Regions from separate parts of the Rhizobium sp. CAU 1783 genome, predicted to be linked through region 1. Evidence: predicted binding sites of a transcription regulator. Region 1 holds the regulator's gene; each other region holds the start of a gene.
What was found. Region 1 encodes LexA, which represses DNA repair genes until DNA is damaged. Its sites were predicted from a motif close to TGTTCNNNNTGTGTTCNG; they were not measured.
Positions count from the first base shown of each region.

Region 2: a site for LexA is predicted at 3,040-3,057, ahead of ACX93L_RS10920 (PA0069 family radical SAM protein). Genes of this name have one in related genera too.
Region 3: a site for LexA is predicted at 3,086-3,103, ahead of radA (DNA repair protein RadA). Genes of this name have one in related genera too.

Region 1 covers NZ_JBTOLM010000001.1:1,226,099-1,232,793, forward strand. Annotated here, with positions in the region: gene ACX93L_RS05615 (ComEC/Rec2 family competence protein) at 1-1,216, shown strand, start outside; gene lexA (transcriptional repressor LexA) at 1,207-1,920, opposite strand; gene ACX93L_RS05625 (DUF1003 domain-containing protein) at 2,155-2,697, shown strand; gene ACX93L_RS05630 (VOC family protein) at 2,742-3,638, shown strand; gene kdsA (3-deoxy-8-phosphooctulonate synthase) at 3,635-4,483, shown strand; gene eno (phosphopyruvate hydratase) at 4,664-5,938, shown strand; gene ACX93L_RS05645 (FtsB family cell division protein) at 6,081-6,398, shown strand; gene pdhA (pyruvate dehydrogenase (acetyl-transferring) E1 component subunit alpha) at 6,548-6,695, shown strand, end outside.
Region 2 covers NZ_JBTOLM010000002.1:862,251-868,945, forward strand. Annotated here, with positions in the region: gene ACX93L_RS10905 (F0F1 ATP synthase subunit B) at 1-236, shown strand, start outside; gene ACX93L_RS10910 (F0F1 ATP synthase subunit B) at 240-725, shown strand; gene ACX93L_RS10915 (ribonuclease HII) at 925-1,590, opposite strand; gene ACX93L_RS10920 (PA0069 family radical SAM protein) at 1,824-2,981, opposite strand; gene ACX93L_RS10925 (glycosyl transferase) at 3,111-3,632, shown strand; gene ACX93L_RS10930 (4-(cytidine 5'-diphospho)-2-C-methyl-D-erythritol kinase) at 3,676-4,569, opposite strand; partial or broken gene ACX93L_RS10935 (tetratricopeptide repeat protein) at 4,814-6,580, opposite strand.
Region 3 covers NZ_JBTOLM010000002.1:1,369,989-1,376,683, forward strand. Annotated here, with positions in the region: gene purF (amidophosphoribosyltransferase) at 1-823, opposite strand, end outside; gene ACX93L_RS13520 (CvpA family protein) at 951-1,562, opposite strand; gene radA (DNA repair protein RadA) at 1,654-3,057, opposite strand; gene alr (alanine racemase) at 3,158-4,321, opposite strand; gene ACX93L_RS13535 (AraC family ligand binding domain-containing protein) at 4,418-5,275, shown strand; gene ACX93L_RS13540 (AzlC family ABC transporter permease) at 5,350-6,054, shown strand; gene ACX93L_RS13545 (AzlD family protein) at 6,051-6,353, shown strand; gene ftrA (transcriptional regulator FtrA) at 6,362-6,695, opposite strand, start outside.

The DNA of each region.
Region 1 (6,695 bases):
CCGGCCGCGCAAGCCCTCCCTGCCATTCGCGATACCGGGTCTTTCCTTGCTTGCAGCAGGCGGGAAGATTCTTGGGGGGGCTTTCGCAACCTCCCTGATCGGCGGGTTGTCGACCGCGGCCTTCGCCGTTTCCCATTTTCATCGGCTGGCGCCGCACAGCCTGGAAGCCAATCTCGTGGCCATGCCGATCATCTCGATCCTCGTCATGCCGGCAGGGCTCGTGGCGATGCTGCTGATGCCTCTCGGTCTCGACGGGCCGTTTCTCTGGGTGATGGGGTGGGGGCTCGAATGGGTGATCGCCATCGCTGAGTGGATTGCCGGGTGGGACGACGCAATCCGCTTTTCGCGACTGCCGGGCTGGTTCCTGCCTCTGACCTCCCTCGGTCTGCTGATGTTGACGCTGCTCCGATCGCACCTCCGGCAGGCCGGAAGCCTTTTGCTCGGGGCGAGCCTACTCGCGGTACTCATCGCGCCGCTTCCACCGGTCGCCGACCTTTATGTGGCGGAGGACGGTCGCCTGGTCGGGATGTGGATGGAGCCAGGTCGGCTTGCCACCAACCGCGTCCGCCCTCCGTCGTTTATCTTCGACCAGTGGCAATCCGCACTTGGCTTTTCGGGCCATGAGCCGCCGGTATTCCTCGACAAAGCCGGCGACAAACAACCCTCTGGACAAGCCACCCAAAAGCAGGACGGGTCGAAGGCCGCGCAGGATGCGTTAGCGCCGGCAAAGGCCAGACCGCAACTTTCGGAGGCGGATCTGGAAGACGGCGAAAGGCGGATGAAGGCTGCACTCGCAAAAGCCTCCGGCCCGCGGTTCGCCTGTGAGGGAAAGTCATGGTGCGTCGCTGTCCTCGAGAACGGCTGGACCATCGCGACAGTCGAGGAGCCCGTCTTTGTCGGGGGCGCCTGTGACAGTGCGGATATCGTGATCGCGGCGAGGCGGACTGGATTTCAACGCTGCCAATCCGGCGCTCACCTTTTCACAGCCGAAACCCTCAGGCAGACCGGCGCGCTCGAAATCACGCTCGGTAATCGGCGGAGCCGCACATTGTCGGTCACCTCCGCCATCGAACGAGGAGACAATCGGCCATGGACCGTGCATCGCCTCTATGACTGGCGGACGGAACGTTTTGTCTTCCCGCCAACGCAGGACGAGTCGGCTCCCCGTTCCCACGAAAAAGGCGGGTTCGATGACCCGCCCTCGCTTCAGTGGTAACGCCGGATAAGGCCGACGAGCTTGCCTTGGATTTTCACCCGGTCCGGCGGGAAAATGCGCGTTTCATAGGCGGGATTCGCGGCCTCCAGCGCAATCGACGCTCCCCGGCGGCGGAAGCGTTTCAACGTCGCCTCCTCGTCGTCGACCAGCGCAACGATGATGTCGCCCGGATTGGCATTCGAGGCATTGCGGATGATGACCGTGTCGCCGTCGAGAATGCCGGCTTCGATCATCGAATCACCCTTCACCTCCAGGGCGTAGTGGTCACCGGAACCGATCATCTCGGCCGGAACCGTGATGTCGTGGGTGTTGTTCTGAATGGCCGAGATCGGCACGCCGGCGGCAATGCGGCCCATGACCGGAACGCTGACGGAGTTCGCGGCGTCCTCTACGGCGACCTTCGGCGGTGCGACCGGGGCGGGCTTGCCCAGGCTGCCCTCGATGACGCTCGGCGAGAAGCCGCGGCGCGGCTGGAGGCTCGGTGTATAGGCCTCGGGCAGCTTGATGACCTCCAACGCCCGGGCCCGGTTAGGGAGACGGCGAATGAAACCGCGTTCCTCAAGCGCCGTGATAAGGCGGTGAATGCCGGACTTCGAGGCCAGGTCGAGCGCATCCTTCATCTCGTCGAAGGATGGGGGAACGCCCGACTCCTTCATCCGCTCGTGGATGAACAGAAGCAGTTCCTGTTGCTTTCGCGTCAGCATGTTGCGGTGCCCCATTCGTGAAACAAATACAGAACATACACTATCTGTTCCATTTGTGTTCCGCAAGGGGATAAAAAAACGTGAAGAAGCCGTCAGATCTTGTGTTTTATCGGGAGGCCCGGTCCGCGGAATGGCCGCCTCAACGCATGCGACCGTTGACAGGGCAGTCCCCATATCGAATGACGGGGCCGGGGTCTGGTGTCCGCATGTGCGGCAGAGCGGAGACGGTGAGACATGTTTGGCGATATCGAGAAGAAGGTGTTCGGCAAGGCTGCGCATGAGCTCAGCGAAGCGGAACGCCGGGTCCTCAAGAAGGCCCGCGAGCGGCGGGTGCTTTCGACGAACGCAAGCGAGGATTTTCTCGCCGCCGCAACGCCCGGGCAACGACTTGCGGATTCGATCGCCCGGGTCGGCGGGTCCTGGGGTTTCATCGTCGGGTTCGGTGCCTTCCTGGTCGCCTGGGTGATCCTCAATACCGTCGTGCTGGCGACGCATGCGCTCGATCCCTATCCGTTCATCTTCCTCAACCTGTTGCTCTCGATGCTTGCGGCGATCCAGGCGCCGGTCATCATGATGAGCCAGAACCGGCAGGCGGCGCGGGACCGTTTCATGGCGGCCAAGGACTACGAGATAAACCTGAAGGCGGAGATCGAGGTGCTGGCGCTGCACCACAAGATCGATGAGCAGGTGCTGATCGAGCTCCAGGCGGCCCGGAGCGAGATTGCCGCACTGAAGGAAGCGGTGCTTGCCCTTTCATCGACGCGCGGGAGTGATTAGGTAGTCGCAAGAACGGTCTGTCAGGCGCAAGGAGTGCATTCCCGATGACATCCAAACAGCATGCGGTGGGAGCGGTCGACCACCTCGTCCTACCGGTTACGTCGCTCGAGGCGACACGCGCCCGGTTTGCTCAGCTCGGCTTCACGGTCGCGCCGGATGCGCGTCATCCGTTCGGGACGGAGAATGCCTGCGTCTTCTTCGGGGACGACACCTATCTCGAACCGCTGGCCGTCGGTAGCCGCGAAGAATGCGAGGCTGCAGCCAGGGCCGGCAACATGTTCGTCGCGCGGGATCAGGCGTTCCGCTTCCGCAACGGGCAGGAGGGCTTTTCCGCGATCGTGGTGAAGACGGTTGACGCGGATGCCGATCACGCGCGGTTTGCCGGCGCAGGCTTTTCCGGCGGACCGATGCTGCATTTCGAGCGCATGTTCAAGATGGCCGACGGCTCCGAGGTTCTCGGCGGTTTCAAGCTCGCCTTTGCCGCCGATCTCAGGGCTCCCGATTTTTTCCTGTTCGCCTGCGAACGGGTGAACCCGCTGCCCGCGGACCGCGGCGCGCTGGCCCGGCATGCCAATGGCGCACTCGGCCTCTCGGCGGTCGTGCTCGTCGAGGAAAACCCAAGCGATTTCCAGTATCTGCTCGAAGAGGTGTTCGAACAGCGCGCGGTGGAGGCGCACTCCTTCGGGATCGCGCTTCAGACAAGGAATGTGAAGGTCGAGGCGCTCACCCCTGAGGGGCTCGATGGCTATTTCGGTATCGACGCCCGAGGAGCCGGGCGTGGACTCAAGGGCCGGCTGGTCATGGTGCGCGTCGGCGATATCGGCGTGACAGAGCGCCTGCTCGCTGATAATGGCGTCGCATTCAGCCGCCGCGGCGCGCGCCTGATCGTTCCGCACGAGGCGGGGCAGGGCGTGGCCTTCGCATTCGAGGAGGTTTCATGAGCATTCAGACCAATTCCGAAGTCGTCGTCGGCGATGGTGCCGCCAAGGCGGTTTTCTCCAATTCGAAGCGTTTTGCGCTGATCGCCGGCCCCTGCCAGATGGAGAGCCGCGACCATGCCTTCATGATCGCCGGGCAACTCTCCGAAATCTGCCGGGAACTTGGGCTCGGGCTCGTCTACAAGTCGTCCTTCGACAAGGCCAACCGCACGTCCCTTTCGGCCGAACGCGGCATCGGCCTGGACAAGGCCATGGAGGTCTTTGCCGACCTCAAGAAGGAATACGGCTTTCCGGTACTGACCGACGTGCACACGGAAGAGCACTGCCGGCTGGTGGCGCCGACGGTCGACGTGCTGCAGATCCCGGCCTTCCTGTGCCGGCAGACCGATCTGCTGGTCGCCGCCGCCCAGACGGGCCGCGTGATCAATGTGAAGAAGGGCCAGTTCCTCGCCCCCTGGGACATGAAGAACGTGCTCAACAAGCTCAACGCCAGCGGCAACCCGAATGTGCTGCTGTGCGAACGCGGAGCGTCCTTCGGCTACAACACGCTGGTGTCCGACATGCGCTCCCTGCCGATCATGGCTGCGACCGGCGCGCCGGTGGTGTTCGATGCAACGCACTCGGTACAGCAGCCGGGCGGCCAGGGCGGCTCCTCGGGTGGCCAGCGAGAGTTCGTCGAGACGCTGGCACGCGCGGCTGTTGCCGTCGGTGTTGCCGGCCTGTTCATCGAGACGCATCAGGATCCCGACAATGCGCCGTCCGACGGCCCGAACATGGTGCCGATCAGCCAGATGAAGCGCCTACTGGAGAAGCTTCTGGCCTTCGACGCTGTCGCCAAGGCTGCCTGAGCTTAACTGGACAGGCTGACTTCATCATGGACGAACGCCGGCGCTTGCGCCGGCGTTTTGCGTTGGTGACGACGGCGGCGATGACCTTTCGGCTTCTGTCATCTCGCTGCCATTGTATTTTCCGCGTCTTCGATTAAGACAGGCCATCCTCAATCCCCACCCAGCAGCAGGGAGGCCCTCATGACTGCAATCACCGACATCATCGGCCGTGAAATTCTGGACAGCCGCGGCAATCCGACCGTCGAGGTCGATGTCTATCTGGAAGACGGCAGCATGGGCCGCGCGGCCGTGCCGTCGGGCGCCTCGACCGGTGCTCACGAAGCGGTCGAACTGCGCGACGGCGGCAGCCGCTATCTCGGCAAGGGCGTCGAAAAGGCGGTTGAAGCGGTCAACACCGAGATCTTCGACGCGATCGGCGGCCTCGATGCCGAGAACCAGATCCAGATCGACAACATCATGATCGAGCTGGACGGCACGGCCAACAAGTCGCGTCTCGGAGCCAACGCCATTCTCGGCGTGTCGCTCGCCGTCGCCAAGGCTGCCGCGGAAGCATCCGGCCTGCCGCTCTACCGCTATGTCGGTGGCCCGAATGCCCATGTTCTGCCGGTTCCGATGATGAACATCATCAACGGCGGCGCCCATGCCGACAACCCGATCGACTTCCAGGAATTCATGATCGTGCCGGTCGGCGCCGAAACCATTCGCGACGCGGTTCGCATGGGCTCGGAAGTGTTCCATACGCTGAAGAAGCAGCTCGCTGCCGACGGCCATAACACCAATGTCGGCGACGAAGGTGGTTTCGCACCGGGTCTGGCATCGGCTCCGGCTGCCCTCGACTTCATCATGAAGTCGATCGAAAAGGCCGGCTACCGTCCGGGCGAAGACGTCCATATTGCGCTCGACTGCGCCTCGACCGAATTCTTCAAGGACGGCAAGTATGTCCTCGAAGGTGAAGGTCGCACGCTCGAGCCGGGCGCGATGGCGGAATATCTCGCCGAGCTCTGCGCCAAGTACCCGATCTTCTCGATCGAGGACGGCATGGCGGAAGACGACTGGGCCGGCTGGAAGATCCTGACCGACAAGATCGGCTCCAAGGTCCAGCTCGTCGGTGACGACCTGTTCGTTACCAACTCCTCGCGTCTGCGCGACGGCATCAAGATGGGCGTCGCCAACTCGATCCTGGTCAAGGTCAATCAGATCGGTTCGCTGTCCGAAACGCTCGACGCGGTTTCGACCGCCAACCGCGCTGCCTATACCGCTGTCATGTCGCACCGTTCGGGCGAAACCGAAGACTCGACGATCGCCGATCTCGCCGTTGCCACCAACTGCGGCCAGATCAAGACCGGCTCGCTGGCCCGTTCCGACCGTACCGCCAAGTACAACCAGCTAATCCGCATTGAGGAAGGCCTTGGACCGCAGGCGCGCTACGCCGGCACCTCGATCCTGCGCGGCTGATCGTCGACGCAATTCTTCGTATCTTGAAGCCGCGCCCCGGAGGGCGCGGCTTTTTTCTTTGGCATGCGATCAGGGTCAACGATCGGTTAAGCAATCGCCGATAATTTGAAATCATAGTTTTGCGTTTCAAGGCGTTCAGCGTATGTGGACTAGGCATCATAAGAAGAGAAAATTCGGCCGCCTCATTCTTCCGTCCGTCACCATCGCCTTTCTCTCCTATTTCGGCTATCATTCCGTCCACGGCGACTACGGCCTCAGGGCCGCGCAGGAATTCGAGCGGCAGCGCATTGCGCGAAGCGGAGAGCTTGCCGAGCTTGTGAAGCATAGAAAGCAGCTTGAAAGACAGGTCGAGTTGATGAGCGACGGCTCGCTCGAGCGCGACATGATCGACGAGAAGGCGCGGTATCAGCTCAATATGTCGCGCCCGGATGAAATCGTCATCTTTAATAGCTATTTCTGATTAACCGAAATCAGGTTAATTCAAAAGATCCTTTTAAAATCATACGGTTGTCCTGAATGCGAGCCATGCATTTATAGCATTGCCCGCGCGCCTTTTCTTGCCTATTCTGTTGCGCAATCAAGATCCGACATAACCCTAGGGAGGGATGAATGGCGCCGCGAAAATCCGCGACTGCTTCCGGCCGTAAGACCACGGCCAAGCCTGCCAAGAAGGATTTCACTGAAGGAGCGATCGTCGAGTTCGATCGCGACGCCGAGCTCAAGTCCTATCGTGAGATGCTGTTGATCCGGCGGTTTG
Region 2 (6,695 bases), on a different contig from region 1:
ACAATGCCAAGGCAAAGGCAGATGCCGAGCGCGCCGCCGTCGAAGCGGAACTCGCCGGCAAGGTTGCCGCAGCCGAAGCCCGCATCGCCGACATCAAGGCCAAGGCATTCGCCGAGGTCGATACCATCGCCGTCGACACCGTCGGTTCGATCGTCGAGCAGCTGATCGGCACCAAGGCGACCGCAGCCGACATCAAGGCAGCCGTCAGCGGCGTAGCCGGCAAGCAGGGAGCTTGATCCATGCATTTCGACGCAACATTCTTCGCTTTCGTCGGCCTGGTCCTGTTCCTGGCCCTGGTCGTCTATCTCAAGGTTCCGGGCATGGTGGCGAAGTCGCTCGACGCCCGCGCCGACAAGATCCGTGACGAGCTGGCCGAAGCCAAGCGCCTGCGCGAAGAAGCCCAGCACCTGCTGGCCGAATACCAGCGCAAGCGCAAGGAAGCCGAAGCCGAAGCAGCAGGCATTGTTGCCGCGGCCGAACGCGAGGCAGCCGCACTGACGGCGGAAGCCAAGCAGAAGACCGAAGAGTTCGTGGCGCGCCGCAATGCGCTCTCCGAACAGAAGATCAAGCAGGCTGAAGCCGACGCCGTGAACGCGGTTCGCGCCGCAGCCGTCGACCTTGCGGTCGCAGCGGCGGAAGCCGTGCTGGCCAAGAAGACCGATGCCGCCGTGCAGGACAAGCTCTTCAAGGGCGCTGTCGGCGAGGTCAAGGCGCGCCTCAACTGAGGCCTTTAGGTCAATCTGGATTACGAAGAAGCCCGGCTATGACCGGGCTTTTTCTTTGCCCGCTCGGCGGCTGTCGACCCTCTTCGGGGTGGTCGGCGGAGGCGGCGTTTGTTCGCGAGTGGCGGCACCAGCTCTGCCGGGGCGTCGGGCAAGACATCGCGGCGCGTGGCGATGGTTGGACCGCATGTCGGGCCCTGCCTCAATCGGCGGCGTCGTCGATACGCAGTGGCCTGAAGCTCATGCGGTGCAGCGGGCAGGGGCCATGGACGGCGATCGCGCTGCGGTGACGCTCGGTTCCGTAGCCGGCATGGATCTCGAAACCATAGGCGGGATGTACAAGACCGGCGCGCGCCATCATGCGGTCGCGCATTACCTTGGCGACGATCGAAGCCGCGGCAATCGACAGCGATCGGGAGTCACCTTTCACCAGTGCCTGCGTGCTCACTGTCAAGCCTGGCGGCACATCGCGTCCGTCGACCAACACATGGCGCGGCGCGACAGCGAGACCGGCAACTGCGCGCCGCATGGCGTCGAGGCTCGCCTTGCGGATGTCGCGCCGATCGATATGACGCGGCGAGGATGACGCGATGGAGACGACAGATGTTGCGAGGATGGCGTCGAACAGGCTTTCGCGCTGGGCGGCGGACAGCTTCTTCGAATCGTTGAGCCCCGGCGGGGTATTCCTGGGGTCGAGAATGACCGCAGCCGCAACAACCGGACCGGCCAGCGGCCCGCGTCCGGCTTCGTCCGTCCCCGCAACCGGAAAAAGCCCGCGTCGTTCGGCCAGTTGCTCGAACTCGAAGCTCGGCCCGGCGGAAAGGTCGGCAAACAGATCGGGAGAATCGGGTGGCGTGCGAGATTTCATGCGGCAGAAATCGCACGCGCACCCGATCTCCTGCAAGTCCCCGGCATCGGCGGCCGGCAGGGGAGACGACCGCCGAGGCGGCAGCCGGGGACCTGTATTCCGGCGCGAGGCGGCGGGCCGCACCGGAAATTTCGCAAAATGACGGGACGCACCCCCAGGAGTTGGTCCGTTGAGGGCAGGCCGGCCCGGCGCTTCCGAACAGCACCGGCCCAGGCAAGGCCCGCAAAACCGTCTCAGAGCAGCGACAGCTGCACGCCGCTGCCATCCGGCGGAACGAACAGGTCGTCCCTCAGATGCATGCTGCGGCGAACCATGCCGAGCCGCTTCGTCGCCATCTCGAAGCGGCGACTGATCTGCCAGGCATAGGGGCCGGCGCCCTTCATGCGCTTGCCGAATTCCGCGTCGTAATCCTTGCCGCCGCGCATCGAACGTACCAGCGACATCACGTGCCGATAACGATCCGGATAGTTCTGCAGCAGCCAGTCGCGGAACAGCGGGCTGACCTCGTAAGGGAGACGCAGCAGCACGTAACCGGCCTCGTTCGCCCCCGCAGCCTTGGCCGAATCCAGAACACGCTCGATTTCATGGTCGTTGAGCGCCGGAATGACCGGCGCCATCAGTACGCCGGTCGGAACGCCGGCCTCGGATAGCGCCCGGATCGCTTCCAGCCGTTTCGTCGGCGTGGCCGCCCGCGGCTCCATCGTGCGCGCGAGCTTGCGGTCGAGCGTGGTGACCGAGATGGCCACCTTGGCAAGTCCGCGCGACGCCATCGAGGACAGGATGTCGAGGTCGCGCAGGATGAGCGCCGACTTGGTGACAATCGCCACCGGATGGTTGGCCTTGTTCAGCACTTCGAGGATCTGGCGCATGATGCGCCATTCCCGCTCGATCGGCTGATAGGGATCGGTATTGGTACCGATCGCGATCGTGCGCGGCTTGTAGCCGGGCTTGGCCAGTTCCCGTTCGAGAAGCCGCGGCGCGTCGGGCTTGGCGAACAGCTTCGCTTCGAAGTCGAGACCGGCCGACAGCCCCATATAGCTGTGGGTCGGGCGGGCGAAGCAGTAGATGCAGCCATGTTCGCAGCCCCGATAGGGATTGATCGAGCGGTCGAAGGGAATGTCGGGCGATTCATTGCGGGTGATGACGCTACGCGGACGTTCCACCTGTACCTCGGTGCGGAAGGGCGGCATGTCCTCCAGTGTCGACCAGCCGTCGTCGAGCGCAACCCGTTCCTGGGCCTCGAAGCGCCCGGACGGGTTCATGCCGGCAGCCCGGCCGCGGCGGCGATCCACCTCGATCCGCAGCCCGGAAGAGGCGACCAGTGCGTCGGCAATATCTGCCGTATTGGCAGGCTGGAAGGCAGCCTGCACCACATGGGACAGCTCGTTCATGTTTGCTCCTCGCAGGGCAGCCGCCCCGTCTCGATGATTAAATTCCTACCGCGGAAATGAGAACAATGCAAGAACAAAATGAGTGAACAGCCTGTGGCAATCGTTTGTGCGATGCGATAGAGATAGGTGATGTTGACAGTCATTCTTGAGTGCCGCGATCAGGAGGCGGAACTTGCCCAGACGCTTTCGGTGCTCGTGGCCGGGGCGGTCGAGGGCCTGGTGAGCGACGTGGTCGTGCTCGATCACGGCTCTCGCGACGGCTCGTCGCGGGTGGCCGATGCTGCCGGCTGCCGCTTCCATGTGCAGTGGGATCTGAAGGATGTCCTGCGGTCGGTGCGCGGCGAGTGGGTGCTGCTGGTCGAAGCCGGTGCGCGGCCGCTGCATGGCTGGATTGACGAGATCGGCGAATATGTCGCTCTCAACAAGACGCCCGCCCGCTTTTCTCCGTCCCGTCACCATCGCCGCCCGTTCTACCAGCGGATTGTGCGGCGCCTGCCGCCGCTGGAATGCGGCCTTCTCCTGCCTAAGCGTCAGGCGATCGCCTTGGCCAAGTCGGGCATGGCGCTTGGCCAGCTTGCCGCTGGACAAAAATCCGCGCGCCTCGCCAGCGAAATCCTTCCGGCCTGGGTTTCCCGCCGGGGCGGTGCCTGAAGGTCCCGGTGTTCCGTTCTGCCCCTGACCTTCGCGGTCGCGGTCAATGCGTTCCGTTCGTTTCCGTCGCGGCAAAATACCAGTCGGGCTGCATCCGGCAGAGTTCGGCCTGCGCGGACGCCGTCGCTTCCCGGTTTTCATAGACACCGAAACAGGTTGCGCCCGATCCGGACATCCTGACCAGGCGTGGCCCGGTCGACCGCAGCATTTCGGCAAGCGTGCCGATCTCCGGCAGCAGCGCGCGGGCGGGGCCCTCGAGGTCGTTTCGCTGCGCGGCGAGAAAGGCGATCCAGTCTTCGGTCGAGCCCGAGGCCGGCGGCTCCCCGATCGGTGCATTGCCCTTGGTCGTAAGGCGTCGGAAAATGTCCGGCGTCGATACGCCTTCAAGGGGATTGCCCAGGACCAGATGGAAGCGCGGCATCGACCGAAGCGCGTCGATTTGCTCGCCGATCCCGCGGGCGCGCAAGGGGCGGCCTTCGAGGCACATCGGCACATCGGCCCCGAGCTTGAGGGCAATCGGCCCAAGCCTGTCGGCGGGCAGCGTCGCGCCCCAGAACCGCATGAGCCCGCGCAGGGTCGCCGCCGCGTCCGCCGAGCCGCCACCGATCCCGGATGCGACCGGCAGGTTCTTTTCGAGTTCGATCGCGACGGGGGGCGCGGGCTGGCCATGCGCTGCAAGTGTTGCCCGAAGCAGGTCGCGCGCCTTGAGCACGAGATTGCCATCCTGCCCCGTCGCCTCCGCGGAAAGATGCAGACCAAACCGGCCGGAAAGCCGGAAGGCGTCTTCGTCCGCAGGCGAAAAGCGCAGGAGGTCGCCTTCGCCGGCAAAAGCCACGATGCTGTCGAGAAGGTGATAGCCGTCGGCGCGCTGACCGGTCACGTGCAGCGCCAGATTGATCTTGGCCGGCGCTGCCTCGCGTGTCGCAATGCCTTTCATGGCCTCAATTGCCGGCCTTCGGCATCTTGATCGTCTGGCCGGGATAGATCCGGTTCGGATTGCGCTTGAGGTCCGGATTGGCGTTGATCAGGTCGAGGAAGCGGTGCCCGTCGCCGAACGATTCGGTGGCAATCCCCCAGAGCGAATCGCCGGGCTTGACGGTGTAGCTGTCGGTCGCGGCCTGCGCCGCCTGGCTCTTCTGCGCGTCCGCCATGGCACCCGTCTGTGTGCCTTCGGTGCCCTTCGCGGCGACTTCCGGTGTCGCTTCCGGCAGCCCGTCGCGGATCTTCGCCTCGATCTTCGGAATTTCCGGCAGCTCGGGCTTGGAAATCAGCGCCCGCTTCCACTGGTAGGTCGCTTCCAGCTTGCGGCCGACGCGCCAGTAGGCGTCGCCCAGGTGGTCGTTGATGGTCGCGTCGCCGGCCTTGAGCTCGATCGCACGTTCCAGCTCGGTCACCGCGTCGTTGAACCGGCCGAGCCGGAAATAGGCCCAGCCGAGGGAATCGACGATGTAACCGTCATCCGGCCGGAGCTCGACCGCCTTGCGGATCATGTCGAGGCCTTCGTCCAGGTTGCGGTTCATGTCGACCCAGGAATAGCCGAGATAGTTCAGTACCTGCGGCTGATCCGGATTGAGCTCCAGCGCCTTGCGGAAACTCGGCTCTGCCTCGTCCCACTTCTTCAGGCGTTCATAGGCAATGCCGCGCTGGAAGAAGATCGACCAGTGCGCCTTGGCCGGTTGCGGGCCGATGATCTCGATCGCCTTGTCGTAATTGGCGGCCATCGCCGCATAGTCCTTGGCGTCGGACAGCACGCTGCCATAGGCGAGGTAGCTGCGGATGTCGTTGGGATCGGATTCGATCAGCGACTTCAGGTGGGTCCGCGCCTCGTCCACCTTGCCGGTCTGGGCGAGGGTGAGGCCGAGCTGCAGCTCGGAGATCCGGCGCATCGGCGAGGACGCCGGCACCTGCTTGTAGAAGTTGATCGCCCGTTCCGGCTGCTGGGCATTCTCCGCGATGCTGCCGAGCAGTACCAGCGTGTCGGCGCTGTTCTTGTCCAGCGCATGGGCGAACTGCAGGTAGAGCATGACGGTGTCTTCGGCGCCGTCGCGGTTCAGCGCGCCGCCGATCGAGAACAGCACGCCGGCTGCTCCTTCCGAGGCATTCTTCGCCAGCGACTCGATCTTGTCGCCGGCATTGATGCGGTCCCTGAGCGCCTTGAACGGCGCAAAATTGTTGATCATCTCGTCGCCGGCGGAGATCGCGTCGAGCGCCTTCTGCTTGTTGCCCTGCTGGGCCTCCAGCGTGGCGAGCGACATAACGGCTCGAGTGAAGGTGTCGGGTGCGGTTGCGCCGCCTGAACGATCGGTGACCGCTTCGTTGAAATGGCGCCGTGCGGCGTCGGCGTCGCCGATCAGCGCGGCGATCGCGCCGGCATTGTAGTTCTGGAAGATGCCGTACCACGCCGGGCCCTTGAGGCCTTCGACGAGCGCCAGCGCTTCCTTGCCCTGGCCGGCTCCGAGTTTTGCCCAGGCGATCAGCAGCTGGTTCATCAGCCGGTCGAGATCGTTCGGCCCCTCATAGGTCAGCGCTTTTTCAGCCGCCGGATATTCGCCCTTGCGAATCGCCTCGAGAGCGCGGGCGACCGACGTCACGCGCTCCACGGCCTGGTCGCTCTTCAGCTCTTCGGCAAGCGCCACGCCTTCTTCGAAGTCGCCGTTCATGAACAGGGCGATCATCAGCCGTTCCTGGATATCCAGCTCGTTCGGCGAAAAGCCCAGCGCCTTCTTGTAGAGCGCAATGGCGTTCGCATAGTCGCGGTCGGCATCGGCGGTGCGGGCGGCCAGTAATGCGCCGGAAAACGTGTCCACGCTTGCCGGATCGAACTTCTCCTCTGCCGCGGGCTTCGCCTCGGTCGCCGTTTGCGCGGAAAGCGGCCCGGTGGAGAGTACGCCGACCAGAAGCGCGAGACCCGTACCGGCAAGCAGACGGATGGCAAAACGTTGCCGCATGAAGAAGCCTTTCAAGAACTGATGACGTGCCGCGACGGGCCGTTGATACCCCAGGATGCGGGATGATTCCTGCACAGAATGGCTTTTTTGAAGCAACCCGGCAAGGCGATCACCC
Region 3 (6,695 bases), on a different contig from region 1:
CCGAATCCGGCCGGGCGAAATAGACGTATTCGAACAGGCAGGGCCGTTCCGGCTGCGGCTTGGCCGGCTTGCGGGCCTCGATGCTGATCGAGCCGTCGGGCTGCACTTCGCAGATGATGACTTCGCCGTTTTCAACGTCGCGCACGAACTTCGCGCCGATGATGTCGAGTGCGCAGGTTTCCGAGCAGAAGATCGGCATGCCGTCGAGTTCGCCCATCACCAGCGGGCGGATGCCGATCGGGTCGCGGGCGGCGATCAGCTTGGTGCGCGTCATCGCCACCATCGCATAGCCGCCTTCCATCTGGCGGATGGCGTCGATGAACCGGTCGGTGGTCGAGGAGTGGCGCGAACGGGCGATGAGGTGCAGCACGACTTCGGTATCCGAGGTCGACTGACAGATGGCCCCCGTCGCGATGATCTGGCGGCGCAGCGTGAGCCCGTTGGTGAAGTTGCCGTTGTGGGCAATGGCGATCCCGCCTTCCTCGAGTTCGGCAAACAGCGGCTGCACGTTGCGCAGCGCCACTTCGCCGGTGGTCGAGTAGCGGGTGTGGCCGATCGCCGAGGTTCCCGGGAGCTTCGCGAGCGTCGCGGGATTGGTGTAGTGGTCGCCGACGAGCCCCATGTGCTTTTCGGTGTGGAACTGCCGTCCGTCGAAGGAAACGATGCCTGCGGCTTCCTGGCCGCGGTGCTGGAGGGCATGCAGGCCGAGTGCGGTCAGCGTCGCCGCATCGGAGTGACCCAGAATGCCGAACACCCCGCATTCCTCATGGAGCGTGTCGTCTTCGAGACTCCATTCGAAACCGGAAAAATCAGACTGAGACATGAAAGCAGGCCTTTGCTCGATCGGACAGATGTGCCGGGACGGCTTTAACACGGAAGCCGCCGGTCTGTCCTGATCCGGCGGCGTCCGCTAGTGAAGTTCGTGGGCACGGCCGAAGGCCGCAGCCCCGTCAGTTGTTGGCGGCCGGGGCGTCTTCGGCCGGAGCCTGCTCCGCGGGAGCCTGGTCGGTCGGCGCTTCGGCGGCCGGTGCATCCGCAGCCGGCTCTTCCTTGCCGAGGATGCGGGCGCGGATCTGCGGTTCGATGTCTTCCGGCAGTACGGCCTCGAGCTTCATCACCAGCGTGTCGAGGAACGGCTTCGACTTGGCCTGGTTGACCCAATCGGGGCGATGCTTGGCGTCGATCAGCCAGTTCCAGAAGGCAACCGCGACGACGAGCAGCAGGATACCGCGAGCGGCGCCGAACAGGAAGCCGAGCGTCCGGTCGAGCGCGCCGATCCGGCTGTCGATGATGAAGTCGGCAATCCGGCTCGTGATGAACGAAATGACGATCAGCGCGATCAGGAAGATGGCGCCGGCCGAGCCGGCCATGGCGATGCGGTCGTCGCTCGTGTAGTTCTTCACGTAGGGGACAAGCATCGGATAGAGATAGTAGGCGGCGGCAACCGCGCCCGCCCAGCTGGCGATCGAAAGCACTTCGCGCGAAAACCCGCGCACCATGGCGAGCACGGCGGAAAACAGCACGACACCGATGACAATACCGTCAAAAATCGTAATGGGCATAAATACCAACTCCAAGACTTGCCGGCCATCGCCCGCATGATTGTCACCGCGACCGCTGCCGCCCTGCGCCGGCCGGGTCCGCCGGACTGGGTCAGTCGCCGGCCTGTTCCGAGCGCGCCTTCAACCGGGAACCGGCGATCCGCGCCACGAGATCGGGCAGGCTTTCGACTTCATTCCATTTCCCCGTCGAGCCTTTCGGCAGTTCCGACGAGGCGGCCGGCAGGACTGCGGAGGAAAAGCCAAGCTTCTCAGCCTCCTTCAGCCGTTGGGCCGTGTGTGCAACCGGACGGACGGCACCGGACAGGCTGACTTCGCCGAAATAGACGCAATCGGCAGGAAGGGCAAGACCGGCAAGCGACGAAACGAGGGCCGAGGCGATCGCCATGTCGGCTGCAGGCTCAGAGATGCGGTATCCGCCGGCGATATTCAAGTAGACGTCGTGTTGTCCGAGCCTCACCCCGCAATGCGCCTCGAGGACGGCGAGGATCATGGCGAGCCGGGAGGAGCCCCAGCCGACGACCGCACGCCGCGGTGTACCGAGCGTGGTGGGCGCGACGAGCGCCTGTACCTCGACCAGCACCGGACGCGTTCCTTCCATGCCGGCGAAGACGGCGGCCCCTGGTGCCTTCTCGTTGCGTTCGCCGAGAAAGAGTTCCGAGGGATTGGCCACTTCGCGCAGACCGCGGTCGGACATTTCGAACACGCCGATCTCGTCGGTCGGGCCGAAGCGGTTCTTGACGGTGCGGAGAATGCGATAGTGATGGCCGCGATCGCCTTCGAAATAGAGCACGGCATCGACCATGTGCTCGACGACGCGTGGACCCGCGATCTGACCATCCTTCGTGACATGGCCGACGAGAACCATGGTGGCGCCGGTCTGCTTGGCGAAGCGGATCATCGCCTGCACGCCGGTTCTGACCTGCGTCACGGTGCCGGGCGCGGAATCGGCCGTATCGCTCCACAGCGTCTGGATCGAATCGATGATGACAAGGTCCGGGCGCTTGCCTTCGGAAATTGTGGCGAGAATGTCCTCGACATTCGTCTCTGCGGCGAGAAGCACGTCGGTCTGGGCCGCGTCGAGGCGCTGGGCGCGAAGCCTGACCTGCGCCACCGCCTCTTCGCCGGAGACGTAGATGACGCGGTGCCCTTTGCGGGAAAGAGCTGCGGCTGCCTGCATCAGCAGCGTCGACTTGCCGATGCCCGGATCGCCGCCGATCAGGACCGCCGAGCCGCGCACGAAGCCGCCGCCGGTCGCCCGGTCGAGCTCGCCCATGCCGGTCGGAATGCGCGGCGCTTCCTCGATCTCTCCCGACAGGGAGGTGAGGGTGACCGGGCGGCCCTTCTTCGGCACCTTGCCGGGGCCGGAGCCGATCCCGCCCATCGGGTCTTCCTCGACGATGGTGTTCCACTCACCGCAGCCGTCGCATTTCCCAGCCCAGCGCGTGTGCACGGTGCCGCAGTTCTGGCAGATGAATTGGGTCTTGGCCTTCGCCATCGTCACGCCTTCCCGGTTCCGGATGTCGCGGAACAAAAAGTGAATATCGATCTCTCAACTAGGAGAAAACGCAGGAATGCGCAAGCCGGCCGAAGTGCTTCTAGAGCGCTTCGACATAATGCCGTTCGTGGCGGAGCCCGAGCCCGGTCAGGAGCTCGTAGCCGATCGTTCCGGCGGCCCGGGCCACATCGTCCACGGGAAGGTTGTTGCCGAACAGTTCGACATAGTCGCCAGCTGCGATCGCGTTGCGGGGCAGGTCGGTCACGTCGAAGATCGTCAGGTCCATGGTGATCCGGCCGATCACCGGGATCCTGTGACCGGCGATGAAGCCGTAGCCGCCGGCGATCCCGGTGTCGCGCAAGGGAACGCCCCGTCCGGAAAGCGAACGGAGATAGCCGTCCGCATAACCGACCGAAGCGATCGCAAGCCGGCTGTCGCGGGTGAGCCGGGACACGGCCCCGTAGCCCACGGCTTCGTCGGCCCTTGCCTCGCGGACCTGCAGGACGCGGGCCTCGGCGGTGGCGACCGGGCGCATCGGGTTCTTCATGCCGTTGACCGCTTCGCCCCCGTAAAGGGCGATCCCGGGCCGGGTCAGGTCGAAGTGGTATTCCCGGCCGAGGAAGGTTCCGGCAGATGCCGAGAGGCTTGAATCGATGCCTTCGAAGGCGGAGCTAACTCTGCGGAATGATTCCAGTTGCCGCCTGTTCATGGGGGACGACGGGTCATCGCCGCAGGCGAGGTGGCTGAGCACCAGGACGGGCGAGAAACTGGCAGGCCGCGACACGTCGTCGGCCAGCGCCAGCGCGTCTTCGAGCGGCAGTCCGAGACGATTGAAGCCCGTGTCCACCTGCAGAGCGCAGGGATAGTCGCCGCGCTCGGCAAGGGTCGACATCCAGAAGGCGAGCTGTTCCTGCGAGGCGATGACCGGAACGAGGTCGTGGTCGAAGAACATCTCTTCCATGCCCGGCCAGATCCCGGAGAGGACGAAGATCCGCGCTTCCGGGGCATAGGGCCGCAAGGTGGCGCCCTCGGAGGGCACGGCGACGAAGAAGTCGCGCGCTCCGGCGCGATAGAGCGTCTGTCCGACGTCCTCGATGCCGAGGCCGTAGGCATCCGCCTTGACGACCGCGGCCGTCCTGGCCTTGCCGGAACGCCGGGCCATGTCGCGCCAGTTGTCGGCAAGCGCGCCGAGATCGACGGTCAACCGGAGCGGTGCTGTGAGGAATTCGGCGGAGGCGTCGGTGAGATCGAAGGCGGTAGACATCTGGGATTCGCGACCACGGCTTGGGGAAGAAGGGCTCGGCGCGACCCTAGCACTTTTCTTCAAGACTGGAATGCGAAGGGCCTCTATAATCTCGCAATGCACAATGTTTCGCAGATGGATGCCGCCAACGACATGCCGCTGACACCGGTCGAGAGCACCCGCTTCTGGCGCGACGGGCGGTTCGGCGGCATGGAATGCCTGTCGGCGACCTTCCAGACCCATGCCTATGCGCCGCACGCCCACGAGACCTTCTCGATCGGCGCCATCGAGAGCGGCAGTCAGATCGCCCGCATTCGCGGAGCGCGCGAAGAGACCGGGCCGGGCTGCCTCTATCTGATCAACCCCGAGGTCGTGCACGACGGCGCGCCGGGGCCGGACGGCTATCGTTACAGGATGATCTATCCGGGTGAAGCACTTTATCGCGACGTGCTCGAGGATGTGACGGGCAAACCCTGCAGAGGCACGCCCGCCTTCACGCGTGAACTGCCGCAGGATGCCGAACTCGCCCAGGCCTTTCACCGTGCCCACCGGGCGCTCGAAGACAATGTCGGTGCGCTCGAGTCGGAAGAGGGCATGTATAGCGTGCTCGCCGCCCTCTTCATGCGCCATGGCAGCGAGGTGCGTGCACCCATCGAAACGCGGGAGCGCACCGCGGTATGCCGCGCCAGGGACTACCTGTCGGAGAACTTCGCCCAGGATGTCGGCCTGGAAGAGCTGGCCGCCATCGCGGGCCTGTCGCGCGCGCATCTGATCCGGGCCTTCCGCAAGGAATTCCATATCACGCCGCATGCCTTTCTGACGGATGTCCGCATCCGCCGGGCGAGGGCGCTGCTGTGCCTGGGACGAAGCCCGGCCGACGTCGCCTTCGCCTGCGGCTTCGCCGACCAGGCGCATTTCACCCGCCACTTCAAGGCTCGCGTCGGCATCACGCCGGGCCAGTTCCGCAAGAACTGATCACTTTCGTTCAAGACCGGCTCCGGCCTTCCCCATAAAAGGCGGCGACGACGGCCATGGAGTGGAAAATGCTGATGCAGGCGGAACGAACGTACAGGCAGGACTTCGTTGCCGGCGTGAGGCGCATCGCGCCGCTGATCGTCGCCGTCGTCCCTGTCGGCATCGTCTTCGGCGCGGTCGCCGCGACGAAGGGGCTTTCGGCGCTGGAGATCACCTTGATGAGCGCGCTGGTCTTTGCCGGAGGCTCCCAGTTCGTCGCAATGGACATCTGGACCCATCCGGCAAGCTGGACGGCGGTCGGCTTCGCCGCCCTGCTGGTCAACCTGCGCCATGTGCTGATGGGAACCTCGATCGCCGGCAAGATGCCTGCCTTCGGCCGCACGCAGAAGATCCTCTCCATGCTGTTTCTGGCGGACGAGATCTGGGCGATCGCCGAGTTCCGCGCCCGTGAGGCGCGGTTGACGCCAGTCTGGTATGCCGGGATCGTCGTGCCGTTTTATCTCGCCTGGGTGGTTGCAAGCGTGCTCGGCGCGGTGCTCGGCGGCTTCGTCGGTGATCCGGCGTTGATCGGGCTCGATTTTGCCTTTCCCGCGGTCTTCATCGTGCTGCTGACCGGGTTCTGGAAGGGACGGGAGACCGGGTTTGTGTTGATTGCGAGTGCCCTCAGCGCGCTCGCGGTCCATCATCTGGTTTCCGGCGTCTGGTATATCGCCGCGGGTGCTGCAGGTGGCCTGCTGGTCGCCGCGATCGGCGGCCGCCGGGAGGAGGCGGGCGAATGACCCTCGATCTGGTGACCCTTGCCGCGATCCTCGCTATGGCATCCATGACCATGCTCACCCGGCTGGCCGGGCTGGCGGTGTTGAGATTTGCGATCCTGTCGACCCGCACACGGCGCATCCTGGATGCGATCCCGCCAGCCGTCATGGCCGCCGTCGTGACGCCGACGGCACTCGCGACCGGTCCGGCCGAAAGCATCGCCTGTGCCGTGACGGCGGTTGCTGCTCTCCGCCTGCCGATGCTGGCCGCGGCGGCGTCCGGCGTTGTGACCGTCGCCGCCCTGCGATCGCTGGGCCTTTAGGCCGGCGCTCAGGCCACCTTCTGTTCGGCCATGAAACGTGCGCGGTATTCGCTCGGACTGATGCCGAGTTTGCGGCGAAAGTGATGGCGCAGCGTATAGGCCGATCCGAACCCGACAGCCGCAGCGATGTCTTCCATGGGCACGGTCTGACCACAGAGCCGCTCCTTGGCGGCTTCGATCCGTTCGGCAATCAGCCAGTCACCAGGCGTAGTGCCGGTCGCTTCTTGAAATCGGCGCAGGAACGTCCGCTCGCTCATGTTCATGCGATTGGCCATTTCACTGACATACCAATTGCTTGCGAGATTTTTCCGAATCTCGTCGATAAGCGGTGCGATCTCGGTT